Regions from separate parts of the Pseudomonas acericola genome, predicted to be linked through region 1. Evidence: riboswitches for the same ligand, from Rfam matches in the RefSeq annotation. Region 1 holds a riboswitch; each other region holds the start of a gene.
What was found. A riboswitch is a leader RNA that binds a small molecule or an ion and turns the genes downstream of it on or off. The one in region 1 is predicted to bind cobalamin.
Positions count from the first base shown of each region.

Region 2: linked by a shared signal. The riboswitch ahead of cobO (cob(I)yrinic acid a,c-diamide adenosyltransferase) and the one ahead of cobW (cobalamin biosynthesis protein CobW) in region 1 are both predicted to bind cobalamin.
Region 3: linked by a shared signal. The riboswitch ahead of ACU688_RS04235 (ABC transporter substrate-binding protein) and the one ahead of cobW (cobalamin biosynthesis protein CobW) in region 1 are both predicted to bind cobalamin.

Region 1 covers NZ_JBRFJB010000009.1:7,436-11,694, forward strand. Annotated here, with positions in the region: gene cobN (cobaltochelatase subunit CobN) at 1-443, opposite strand, end outside; gene cobW (cobalamin biosynthesis protein CobW) at 447-1,508, opposite strand; cobalamin riboswitch at 1,602-1,801, opposite strand; cobalamin riboswitch at 2,571-2,773, shown strand; gene ACU688_RS24450 (CbtB domain-containing protein) at 2,871-3,059, shown strand; gene ACU688_RS24455 (CbtA family protein) at 3,071-3,775, shown strand; gene ACU688_RS24460 (cobalamin biosynthesis protein) at 3,772-4,164, shown strand; gene cobM (precorrin-4 C(11)-methyltransferase) at 4,235-4,259, shown strand, end outside.
Region 2 covers NZ_JBRFJB010000001.1:655,204-659,462, forward strand. Annotated here, with positions in the region: gene ACU688_RS03025 (C40 family peptidase) at 1-72, shown strand, start outside; gene ACU688_RS03030 (PQQ-dependent sugar dehydrogenase) at 208-1,521, opposite strand; cobalamin riboswitch at 1,621-1,869, shown strand; gene cobO (cob(I)yrinic acid a,c-diamide adenosyltransferase) at 1,949-2,560, shown strand; gene ACU688_RS03040 (cobyrinic acid a,c-diamide synthase CobB) at 2,557-3,993, shown strand; gene bluB (5,6-dimethylbenzimidazole synthase) at 3,990-4,259, shown strand, end outside.
Region 3 covers NZ_JBRFJB010000001.1:924,533-928,791, forward strand. Annotated here, with positions in the region: gene ACU688_RS04230 (FecCD family ABC transporter permease) at 1-968, opposite strand, end outside; gene ACU688_RS04235 (ABC transporter substrate-binding protein) at 965-1,975, opposite strand; cobalamin riboswitch at 2,092-2,285, opposite strand; gene ACU688_RS04240 (aldehyde dehydrogenase family protein) at 2,409-3,791, opposite strand; gene ptrR (putrescine utilization regulator PtrR) at 4,022-4,259, shown strand, end outside.

The DNA.
Region 1 (4,259 bases):
TTGCCCAAGCCGCCCTGGCGCAGGAAGTGCCACAGGCGGTCGCGCTCTTGCGCACCCACGGTGCTCAGCCCGCTGAGTTCCGGGTCCGGGCGATCATCCCCCGGCACCAAAATCAGCTGCACGCCGCGCTCGGCCAATTCCACCAGCCGCTCGATACCGTAACGCCAATAACCGATGCCACCATGCAGCGAGATCAGGATGACCTTGGCATGACGCAGCACTTCATCAACGTATAAGTCGACCGAAGCGTGGTTCTGCACCTGCATCGGGTTGGCCAGGCGCAGGCTCGGGTAGTCGTCGGGCAACTGCTGGGCCGCCTCGGCCAGCAGCGCCAGGCTGGAATCACCGCTGCACAGGATCACCAGTTCAGCAGGGGTTTGGCCAAGGTCGGCAATATTGTCGTCCGAGACGAAACCACCGGGCTGGGTCCTGAGCAGGTGCATGGGTTAAACGCTGAGGGCGGCGCGCAATTGCGCTTCGAGGCCCGCTGCGTCGAGGTCTTGACCGATCAGCACCAGGCGGGTGATGCGTGCTTCTTCAGCGCCCCAAGCGCGGTCGAAATGCTTGTCGAAACGCGTGCCCACGCCCTGGATCAGCAGGCGCATCGGCTTGTTCGGGATCGCCGCGAAACCTTTGACACGCAGGATGCCGTGTTGCACCACCAGTTGGGTCAGGGCGTCGAGCAGCAGCGCTTCGTCGGCTTGCGGCAGATCGATGGAGATCGAATCGAAGGCGTCGTGATCGTGATCGTCTTCACCTTCGTGGTGGTGATCGTGATGGCTGTGGCGGCCGTCGATATGCTCCTCGGAGCCGGCGCCCAGACCGATCAGCACGTCCAACGGCAGGCGACCGCTGCTGGCTTCGATGATCTTGACCGCTGGCGGCAGTTCTTCGGCCACTTCCAGGCGCACGCGGGCCAGGTCTTCGGCGCTGATCAGGTCGGATTTGTTGAGGATCACCAGGTCGGCGCTGGCCAGTTGGTCGGCGAACAGCTCGTGCAGTGGCGATTCGTGGTCCAGGTTCGGGTCGAGTTTGCGCTGGGCATCCACTTGATCCGGGAACGCGGCGAAAGTGCCGGCGGCCACGGCCGGGCTGTCGACCACGGTGATCACTGCGTCAACGGTGCAGGCGCTTCGGATTTCCGGCCACTGGAAGGCTTGTACCAGCGGCTTTGGCAGGGCCAGGCCGGAGGTTTCGATGAGGATGTGGTCGAGGTCGCCACGACGGGCGACCAATTCGCGCATCACCGGGAAGAATTCTTCCTGCACGGTGCAGCACAGGCAGCCGTTGGCCAGCTCATACACGCGGCCGTTGGCTTCTTCCTCGGTACAACCGATGGAGCACTGCTTGAGGATTTCACCGTCAATGCCCAACTCGCCGAACTCGTTTACGATCACCGCAATACGGCGGCCCTGAGCGTTGTCGAGCATATGGCGCAGCAAGGTGGTTTTGCCCGAGCCGAGAAAGCCGGTAACGATGGTGACGGGGAGTTTGGCCAGTGTTTTCATCGGATGCCCTTGGGGGCGGGCATACGGGACGATAGGCCCTGCGACGGCGCGCAGCAGCGGTTTTCGTCACCGGATCACCCCGCCCGGTTGAATTGAAAAATCGGTTGCGAGGCAGGTCTCCTGGCTTGGGGCTTGCAGGTCTTGCGACCGGCGCTGATTGCGCCTTCCCGCCGGTTTGGCAGTGGCGTGGCAGTCAGATGAACCCTTTACAGTTGCGGGGGCAGCCGCGGCTTGGACCGCGTTCCCTTCTTAGCTTCGGCCTGGGCTGAAGAACCTCGAGGGTGCAAGGCTACGCAGTGCTTGGGGGATGGTCAATGATGGGCTGGGTCTGGTTTGGTTTGGTTTGGTTTGGTTTGTGTACATATCCGTTGCTGCGGTAACGGCCACTTAGGGTTCCGCCCTTACGGCGGGTCACTTTTGGAAAAGAGCCCCAAAAGTAACCAAAAGGGCTCTTGCCCCAACACTCGGCACCTCGCCTAGGCTCGGTGTGCCCAAGATCAAAAACACAGCGAGGCGGCCTAGTAGCCGACCTGATCGTTGAAGCGTGCGCGTTTCCCTGTGGGAGCTGGCTTGCCTGCGATGGCATCAACTCGGTTTGCCTGATGTACCGAGGTGTCTGCATCGCAGGCAAGCCAGCTCCCACATTTTTAACCGAGATCGACAGGACAAATACCGGTCGGCTCTAAGGCCGCCGCGCTCTTGCTTTTGATCTCACTTGCCCCGTCAAACACGCTGGCCGAACGCAGGCTTGAATCCGTGGGCAACCCGGCAGGACGCCGGGTTAGCCGTCCTGGGCCAGGGATGGCCCATGACGGCGGCCCACGGATTCAAGCCTTCGTTCGGGCACACCGAGCCTAGGCGAGGTGCCGAGTGTTGGGGCAAGAGCCCTTTGGTTACTTTGGGGCTTTTCCAAAGTGACCCGCCGTAAGGGCGGAACCCTAAGTGGCCGCAACCTAAATAACGGATATGTACACCACCACCACCACCACCACCACCACCAAAAACCACCAAAAACCGCCAAAACCCACATCCCAATTGACTCCCCTCCCACCCCCATGCTCTCCTACACATCTTGTTTCGGGTGCCCTGCAAAGGGTGAAACGGGAAACCGGTGCGTCATAGCGATATGACCAGTCCGGTGCTGCCCCCGCAACGGTAAGCGAGCGAAACGTCATATCCACTGTGCCAGACAGCATGGGAAGGCGACGTTTTCAGGCATTGAGCCCCTCGCAAGCCCGGAGACCGGCCCGAAAAAATCAGATAACAAACCCGCGGTGGGCGGGCGCTGTTCAGAACCCTGCGTGCCTGGCTCGCGGGGTTTTCATGCGCTCGCTTCACCCTGACACCTGAAAGGGACGCGCCATGTCGATCATCAGCAGCACCTCGCACTCCGCCAGCAGCACCTCTACCTTGAGCCAACGCCTGACCGCCGCCATCGGTGCGTCGATCCTCGGCGCGTGCCTGGTGTATTTCGCCGGTTTCTCCCATATCGAGGCCGTGCACAACGCCGCCCATGATACCCGCCACAGCGCCGCGTTCCCGTGCCACTGAGACCTGCCGACATGATCAAGCGTATTGCGCAAACCGCAGGTTTCACCGGCTTGCTGGCCGCCCTGCTGCTGACCCTGCTGCAAAGCTTCTGGGTCGCCCCGCTGATTTTGCAGGCGGAAACCTTTGAAAAAGCCCCGGCCGCCACCGAAGTGGTGCATGAGCACGCCGCTGGTGCCGCCGCCCACACCCATGACGCCGAAGCCTGGGAGCCGGAAGACGGCTGGCAGCGCGTGCTGTCCACCACCGGTGGCAACCTGGTGGTGGCCGTCGGTTTTGCACTGATGCTGGCCGGCCTGTACACCCTGCGTGCACCGACTCGCACCGCCCAAGGGCTGCTGTGGGGTTTGGCCGGTTACGCAACCTTTGTGCTGGCACCCACCCTGGGCCTGCCACCTGAGTTGCCAGGCACGGCTGCCGCCGACCTCGCACTGCGCCAGACCTGGTGGATCGGTACCGCAGCGTCCACCGCGGCCGGTATCGCGCTGATTGTATTCGGGCGCAACTGGCTGCTTAAAGCGCTGGGCGCAGCGATCCTGGTAGTGCCCCATGTAATTGGCGCACCGCAACCGGAAGTGCATTCGATGCTCGCACCCGAAGCCCTTGAAGCACAGTTCAAGATCGCTTCGCAGCTGACCAACGTCGTCTTCTGGCTGGCGTTGGGCCTGATCAGCGCCTGGTTGTTCCGCCGCAACCGTGACGATCAATACTCGGCATGACCCTGGTGGTCGGCCTGGGTTGCCAGCGGGGTTGTGAGGTTCACACCCTGCTGGGCCTGCTTGAATCCGCCCTCGCCGAGGGCGGTATCGAGCGTCACCGCATCACCGCGTTGGCGAGTATCGACCGCAAAAGCGATGAACCCGGATTGCTGGCCCTGGCCGCGCAGTTGAATCTGCCACTCCATTGCTTCAACGCTATGCAGTTGGCGGCGTATGCCGACCGCCTGAGCCACAAATCCGCGATCGCCTTCGCCCATACCGGCTGTTACGGGATTGCCGAAAGCGCTGCGCTGGCCGTGGCGGAACACCTCGCCGGCAGCCCTGCCCGCCTACTGATCACCCGTAAAAAAACCGCCCAGGCCACCTTTGCCTTGGCGTGCGCCGACTAAAAACCCGATAATCGGCCTTCTCGATCATGAGCAATCTTCATGCTCGCCCGTTTTTCAACAGGAATTCTCCATGACCGTCTACTTCATCGGCGCCG
Region 2 (4,259 bases), on a different contig from region 1:
AAGGCGTATTGGCAGAATGCTTACCTGAGTGCGAAGCGCGTGTTGCCAGGGAATCTGGCACGCAATCCTTAGTTTCGAACAACGATCCAACTGTGGGAGCGGGCTTGCCCGCGATTGCGGAGTGTCAGTCATACATCAGCTGACTGACACTCCCTCATCGCGGGCAAGCCCGCTCCCACATGGGTTTTGTGGTGGTCTGAAGCCTACTTACTTGGCCGCCGACACCCGCCACACCTTATTCCCCACATCATCAGCCACCAACAAATCCCCCTGCTGATCAACCACCACGCCCACCGGCCGGCCCATGGCTTTCTCGTCCTTATCGAGGAACCCGGTCAGCACATCCACCGGCTGCCCCTTGGGCTGGCCAGCCTCGAACGGTACGAAGATCACCTTGTAGCCACTGTGAGGCTTGCGGTTCCACGAGCCATGCTGGCCGATGAATGCGCCACTGGTGAAAGGCGCAGGCAATTTGCTGCCCTCGGCAAACGTCAGTCCCAGTGAAGCGGTATGCGGGCCCACGGCGTAGTCTGGCGCAATCGCCTTGGCCACCAGGTCGAGGTTTTGCGGATTGACCCGCACATCCACATGCTGCCCGTAGTAGCTGAACGGCCAGCCATAGAAGGCGCCATCCTGCACCGAGGTGATGTAGTCCGGCACCAGGTCGCTGCCGATTTCATCGCGTTCGTTCACCGCCGTCCACAGCTTGCCGCTCTGTGGTTCCCAGGCCATGCCGTTGGGGTTGCGCAGGCCTGAGGCGAAGATGCGGTGCTGGCCGCTGGCGCGGTCCACTTCCCAGATCGCCGCCCGACCTTCTTCTGCCTGCAGGCCGTTTTCACCGACGTTGCTGTTGGAGCCAACGCTCACGTACAGCTTGCTGCCGTCCTTGCTCGCCACCACGTTTTTGGTCCAATGGTGGTTGATACTGCCACCGGGTAGGTCGACGACCTTGGTGCCGGCTTCCTTGATCGTGGTTTCACCCGGTTGGTAAGGGAAGCGCAGCAGCTTGTCCGAGTCCGCCACATACAGGTCATTGCCCACCAGCGCCATGCCGAACGGCGAGTTGAGGTTGGCCAGAAATACCGTGCGAGTCTCGGCGATGCCGTCGTGGTCGTCATCGCGCAGCAGGGTGATGCGGTTCGGGCTAGGCACGCCAGCACCTGCTCGCCCCATAACCTTTTCCATTACCCAGCCACGAATACCCGATGAATCATCTGGCTTGGGCGGCGCATTGGTTTCTGCCACCAGCACGTCGCCATTGGGCAGTACGTACAGCCAGCGCGGGTGGTCCAGGCCCTCGGCAAACGCCGCCACCTGGGTGCCCGCAGCGGCAGTTGGTTTCGCGCCCTCAGGCCAGCCGATGGCGGGCGCGATGTTGACCGTGGGGATCAGGGTCTTGTTCGGCTCCGGGAGCTTGGGGGAGGGGCCGGTGCCGTCAGACACTTGCAGGGTCGAACTTTCTCCGCAGGCGACGAGGGCGCCTGCGCACATGATCAGTAGGGCAAGTCGGGTCTTGTGCATGGTTTTCTCCTGGATACCTGTAAGGGTAGAGGCGCGCGGCGGTCCGATGGTTCAAGTGCGCAGCCGGCTTTAATTGACGCTCCACCCCCAACCCTCTACCCTTCGCGACTTGTTCCAGGTGCTCTGTGACCCACGGGTCGACCGAGTGAAACAGGGAAGCCGGTGAGCGAGCGCACTTGTACACAGTGCTGCCGCAATTCCGGCGCTGCCCCCGCAACGGTAAATGAGTCAAGACGCTGCTTTTGCCACTGTATCGCCCGGCGATATGGGAAGGCGCAGCGTTGGCCTGCCTCTCAAAAGAGCGCGCCATTCATGAGCCCGGAGACCGGCCTGAAACATCCAACAGCATCACGGTGGGCGATGCTTGGCTGTCTGTTTTTTCTTTTTCCTGCCCGCCGTTTTTGTCCAGCCCCAACGGAGAGCTGCCATGACCGATTCCCCCGACCGCGACGAACGCCACCTGGCGCGCATGCTGCGCAAAAAAGCCGTGATCGACGAGCGCATCGCCAATTCCCCCAACGAGTGCGGCCTGCTGCTGGTGCTGACCGGCAACGGCAAAGGCAAAAGCAGCTCCGCATTCGGCATGCTGGCCCGGGCCATGGGCCACGGTATGCAGTGCGGCGTGGTGCAGTTCATCAAGGGGCGTAACAGCACGGGCGAAGAGCTGTTCTTCCGCCGTTTCCCCGAGCAAGTGCGTTTCCACGTCATGGGTGAAGGCTTTACCTGGGAAACCCAGGACCGCCAGCGCGACATCGCCGCTGCCGAAGCCGCGTGGGAAGTTTCCCGCGAACTGCTGCAAGACCCGTCCATCGGCCTTGTCGTCCTCGACGAACTGAACATCGCCCTCAAGCACGGCTACCTCGACCTCGACCAAGTGCTCAGCGACCTGCAAGCGCGCCCGCCGATGCAGCACGTGGTGGTCACCGGCCGTGGCGCCAAGCCTGAATTGATCGAAATGGGCGACACCGTCACCGAAATGGGCATGCTCAAGCACGCATTCCAGGCCGGCATCAAGGCACAGAAGGGCGTCGAACTTTGAATCAGCCCCGTCATTGCCCGGCCGTATTGATCGCCGCACCGGCGTCCGGCCAGGGCAAAACCACCGTCACCGCTGCGCTCGCTCGTTTGCACCGCAACCTGGGGCGCAAGGTGCGCGTGTTCAAATGCGGGCCGGACTTTCTTGACCCGATGATCCACGAGCGCGCCAGCGGTGCGCCGGTGTATCAATTGGACATGTGGATGGTGGGCGAGCAGGAAAGTCGCCGCCTGTTGTGGGAAGCCGCCGGCGAGGCCGACCTGATCCTTATCGAAGGCGTCATGGGCCTGTTCGACGGCACCCCGTCCAGCGCTGACCTGGCGCGCCACTTCGGCGTGCCGGTCCTCGGCGTGATCGACGGCACCGCCATGGCCCAGACGTTTGGCGCGTTGGCCCTGGGCTTGGCGCGCTATCAGCCGGACCTGCCGTTCGCCGGCGTGCTGGCCAACCGCGTCGGCACCCTGCGCCATGCGCAACTGCTCGAAGGCAGCCTCACCGAAGGCCTGCGCTGGTACGGCGCCTTGTCCCGTGAGACGGGCATCGAATTACCGAGCCGTCACCTGGGCCTGGTGCAAGCCAGCGAACTGAACGACCTCGACGTGCGCCTCGACGCCGCCGCCCAAGCCTTGGGCAGCAGTTGCGAAGTCGCCTTGCCGCCGCCGGTGACCTTCGCCGCGCCCGCAGTCATCGCCGCCGAGCCGTTGCTCGACGGTGTGCGCATCGCCGTGGCCCGCGACGAAGCCTTCGCCTTTACCTACGGCGCCAGCCTCGACCTGTTGCGGGCGATGGGCGCCGAGTTGCACTTCTTCTCGCCGATCCATGATCGTGAATTGCCTGACGCCGACAGTCTCTATCTGCCCGGCGGCTACCCGGAATTGCATCACCAGGCGTTGTCGGAAAACACCGCGATGCTCGACGCGATCCGGGCCCATCACGCCGCCGGCAAACCGTTGCTCGCCGAGTGCGGCGGCATGTTGTACCTGCTGGACTCGCTCACCGATGTCGCCGGCCAGCGTGCCGAGTTGCTCGGCCTGCTGCCGGGCGACGCCGTGATGCAGAAGAAGCTGGCCGCGCTGGCCCTGCAAAATGTCGAGTTACCGGAAGGCGTGCTGCGTGGGCATACCTATCATCACTCCCTGACCAGCACAGACTGCACGCCGATTGCCCGTGGCGTGAGCCCCAATGGCGGGCGTGGGGCCGAGGCGGTTTACCGACAGGGGCGGATGACGGCTTCCTACGTGCACTTTTACTTTCCGTCGAATCCGGCGGCGGTGGCGGCACTGTTTGCGCCAGAGCGGGAGACCGCCATCGCAGGCAAGCCAGCTCCCACATCGACCGCGTCCACCGATCCAAATGAGAGAGGCAAGCCAGCTCCCATCTCGACAGTGTTCACCGATCCAAATGTGGGAGCGGGCTTGCCCGCGATAGGGCCATGACCGACAACGCCTTCCCCCAAGCCGACCGCGACGCCGTCTACCGCGCCATCGCCGAACGCCGCGACATGCGCCACTTCACCGGCGGCACCGTGGCCCCCGAATTGCTCCACCGCCTGCTCCAGGCCGCCCACCAGGCGCCGAGTGTCGGCCTGATGCAACCTTGGCGCTTCATCCGCATCAGCGACCGTCAACTGCGTGGGCAAATTCAGCAACTGGTGGAAGAAGAACGGATCCGCACCGCCGAAGCCTTGGGCGAACGCTCCGAC
Region 3 (4,259 bases), on a different contig from region 1:
AACACCGGCGCACCGACCAACGCGGTGACCACACCGACCGGAATCACCTGGCCCTTGATCAAGCTGCGCGACAGCACATCCGCCGCGATCAAAAACAGCGCACCGCCCAGCGCACTGGCCGGCAGCAAGCGCGAATGCCCGGTGCCCAGCAACAGGCGCACGGCGTGGGGAATCACCAGCCCGACAAAGCCGATGGAGCCGACAATCGACACCATCACCGCCGTCACCAGCGCCGCGCAGCCCACCAGCACAAACTGCACGCGCCGCACCGGGATGCCGAGGGACGCCGCCGAGTCGCTGCCAAAGGTGAACGCATCCAGCGCACGACGGTGCCACAGGCACACCGCCAAACCCACGAGCGCCACCGGCACCGCCAGCCATACCGACGGCCAGCGCACGCCGCTGAGGTTGCCCAGCAACCAGAACATGATGCCGCGCGCCTGTTCGGAGCTGGCGGATTTGGTGATAAGGAACGCAGTCAGCGCGTTGAACAGCTGCGAACCGGCAATGCCGGCGAGGATGATCTGCCCGGTGCCGCTGGACGAACCGCTGGCCCGCGCGAGCAGAATCACCAAGGCAAACGCGGCCATGGCACCGACAAATGCGCCGGCCGACAACGAAATCAAGCCACCGCCCACGCCGATCAATGCGACCAATACCGCACCGGTCGAGGCGCCGGCGCTAATGCCCAGCAGGTACGGGTCGGCCAAGGGGTTGCGCAGCAGCGACTGCAAGATCACCCCGCAGGTCGCCAGCCCGGCACCGCACGCGGCGGCGACGAGGGCGCGGGTCAGGCGGTAGTTCCACACCACGCCTTCATCGATGGGGTCCAGCACGTAGCCGGCGCCCCACAGTTTATTGGCCAGCACCTGCAGCACGACCTGCGGCGAGATGGCGGTTTCGCCGATGGCCACGCCGGCGAGCACGGCGAGCAACAGCAGGGCCAGGGCGATCAGAGGACGGATCATTGCGGCAAGTCGTAGCCGTCGATGGCCGTGGCCAGTTGTTCAAGGCCATCGAACATGCGGATGCTGGCCTGCAACGCCAGGGCGTCGAGGATGATGATCCGGTTGTTTTTCACCGCGTCCATATTGCGCGTGACCGGGTCGCTGCGCAGGAAGGCGAGTTTCTTTTCATGGTCGTCGGCGGGGTAGCGGCGGCGGTCCATGCGGGCGATGACGAGGAAGGTCGGGTTGGCCTTGGCGATGGTTTCCCAGCCGACGGCGGGCCATTCTTCGTCGGACTGCACCACGTTGTGCAAACCGAGGGTTTGCAGCATGAATTCGGGGATGCCCTTGTGGCCGGCCACGTAGGGGTCGCTGGCCATCTCGGCGCTGGAGAACCACACCAGCGCGCTGGCCTGCTTGAGGCCTTTGCTCTGCACGGTGGCAACGGACTTGGCCAGGCGTGTCTTCAGCTCGTCGTTCAGCTGTTGGCCGCGATCCTGTACGTCGAAAATCGCCGCCAACTGGCTGATGCTTTTATAAATAGTGTCGATACGGAACGGCTCCAGCCGCGTACCGTCGGCGCCCACCAGGTTGTCTTTGCCTTCGCAGTCGGAAGGCAGCAGGTAGGTGGGGATTTTCAGCTCATGGAATTGCTCGCGGGTGCCCACCACGCCTTGCGCACCGACCACCCATTCCAGTTCGGCGGCCACCAGTTGCGGGCGCTTGGCGATCACTGCTTCGAAGCTCGGCTCGTTATTGGCCAGGCGCTCGATGCCGTCGTTCAGCGTCTTGAACTGCGGCAGTACATTGTTGAACCACAGCGACGTGCCGACTACTTTCTCGCCCACGCCCAAGGCGTAGAGCATCTCGGTGGCGGCCTGGCCGATGGTCACGCTGCGCGCGGGGGCTTGTTGGAAGGTGAGGGTGCTGCCGCAGTTTTCCAGCGTCAGCGGGTAGTGGGTCGGCGCGCCGTGGGCCAGGGCACAGAAACCCAGGCCGGTGAGCAGGGCGGTAACGCGTGGCAGCATGGGGCAATCTCCGTTGGGACCGTACAGTGGACTGGGGAGGTACGGTAGTGGAAATACACCCACGAACACGGCCGCCGGGCCGCGCAAGGATGTCCTTCCCGGACACCCCGCCGGTTGGTGATAACGCTGGGCCGGCAGGTCTCCTGACTTGTGCGTCGTCGCCTCGCTCCGGCCTTCCCGGACAGTGTCCAGTGGCAGTGGGGAGCAGGCTCGGCACCTACAGTTGCGGGGGCAGTTCCGATTGGCGCGATGGGTCGCGCTTGGGATTCCCTGTTAGTCCCCTTCGGGAACCGGCGCGCCATGGTAGTCGATCGGGCTGCGAAGGGGGAGTTGCGATGGGTAAATCACAGAACAAATGCGATGCCTGTGGGAGCTGGCTTATGTGGGAGCTCCCACACAAGCCAGTTTCCAGATTTGAGCAAGGTCGCCTGGGTTATTTGCGATCCAGCCACACGGTCTGCGCATTGCAGAACTCGCGCACGCCGAAGTGCGACAGCTCGCGGCCAAAGCCACTCTTCTTGATCCCGCCAAACGCGACCCGTGGATCAGAGACGCTGAACGAATTGACGAAGATCCCACCGGTTTCCAGCCTGTTGGCGATATCGCGGGCTTTCGCCGCATCGGTGGTGAAGATGCTTGCGGTCAGGCCGAACTCGCTGTCATTCGCCAGTTCCACGGCGTGGTCGGCGTCGCGGGCGGTGATGATCGAGGCGACGGGGCCGAACAGTTCCTGTTTGAACGAGGTCATCTGGTCGGTGACGTTGGCCAGTACGGTGGGCTCATAGTAGTTGCCTGCGCCTGCGACTTTGTTGCCGCCCAGCAGCAGGGTCGCGCCTTCTTCCAGGGTGGCCTGGACCTGGCCGTGCAGCTCGTCGCGCAGGTCGAAGCGGGCCATCGGGCCGATGTAGGTAGCGGTCGACGTCGGGTCGCCCATGACCAAGGCACGGCTGGCTTCCAAGAACTTGGTGGTGAACGCGTCCACCACTCCGTCCTCGATAATCAGGCGCTTGGCGGCGGCGCAGACTTGGCCGCTGTTTTGGAAGCGGCCGATCAACGCGGCTTGTACAGCGGCGTCGAGGTCGGCGTCGTTGAGCACGATGAACGGGTCGGAGCCGCCCAGTTCCAGCACGCATTTTTTCAGCGCCGCGCCGGCCTGGGAGCCGATGGCGATACCGGCGCGCACACTGCCGGTGAGGGTGACGGCGGCGATGCGTGGGTCGGCAATGGCTTTGGATACGCCGTCCGGGGTCACGTTGAGCACTTCGAACAGGCCGTCAGTGAAGCCGGCCTTTTTGAACGCCTGCTGGATAAGGTAGGCGCTGCCCATCACGTTCGGTGCGTGTTTGAGCACGTAGGTGTTGCCGGCGAGCATCGTCGGCACGGCGCCGCGCAGCACTTGCCAGACCGGGAAGTTCCACGGCATCACGGCGAGGATCGGGCCCAACGGGCGGTATTCGATCTGGGCGCTGCCGTTGTCCACCAGGGTCGGTTCCGGTGCGAGCATGGCCGGGCCTTGGGCCGCGTACCATTCGCTGAGCTGGGCGCATTTTTCGATTTCGGCACGGGCTTGGGCGATGGGTTTGCCCATTTCCAGGGTGATCATCTGCGCCATGTCTTCGGCTTGTTCACGCAGAGCGGCGGCCAGGGCCAGCAACAGCTCGGCGCGCTGGCTGACCGGCTGGCGGCGCCAGGTGCGGAAGGCGGCGGTGGCACGGTCGAGGGCGGCGTCCAGTTGCGCTTCGGACTCGTACGGGTAGCTGCCGACTGTTTCGCCGTTGGCCGGGTTGATCGAGAGGGCGTGGGTGGTCGCGTTCATGGCGCCGTCCTGCTGAATGAGTAAGTGGGGTTCAGCCTACGGGGCTAGATCTTTTCTGGAAACTGAATAATATTAAGCAATACATTCTCAAAAAGAGAATGATGACTATGCGATCGTTCCCACGCTCCGCGTGGAAACGCCTCCTGTGACGCTCCGCGTCACGCTGTGGGACGCAGAGCGCCCCGGGCTGCATTCCCACGCAGAGCGTGGGAACGATCATGGAGAATGACTTGGACCTGGTGCAGCTGGAAATCTTCAAGGCCGTTGCCGAGCAAGGCAGCATAAGCGCCGCCGCGCAGTTGATTCATCGGGTGCCGTCGAACCTGACTACCCGCATCAAGCAACTGGAGCAGGACCTGGGCGTGGAGTTGTTTATCCGCGAGAAGAGCCGCCTGCGTCTGTCGCCGGCGGGCTGGAACTTCCTCGGCTATGCGCGGCGCATCCTCGACCTGGTGCAGGAAGCCCGCG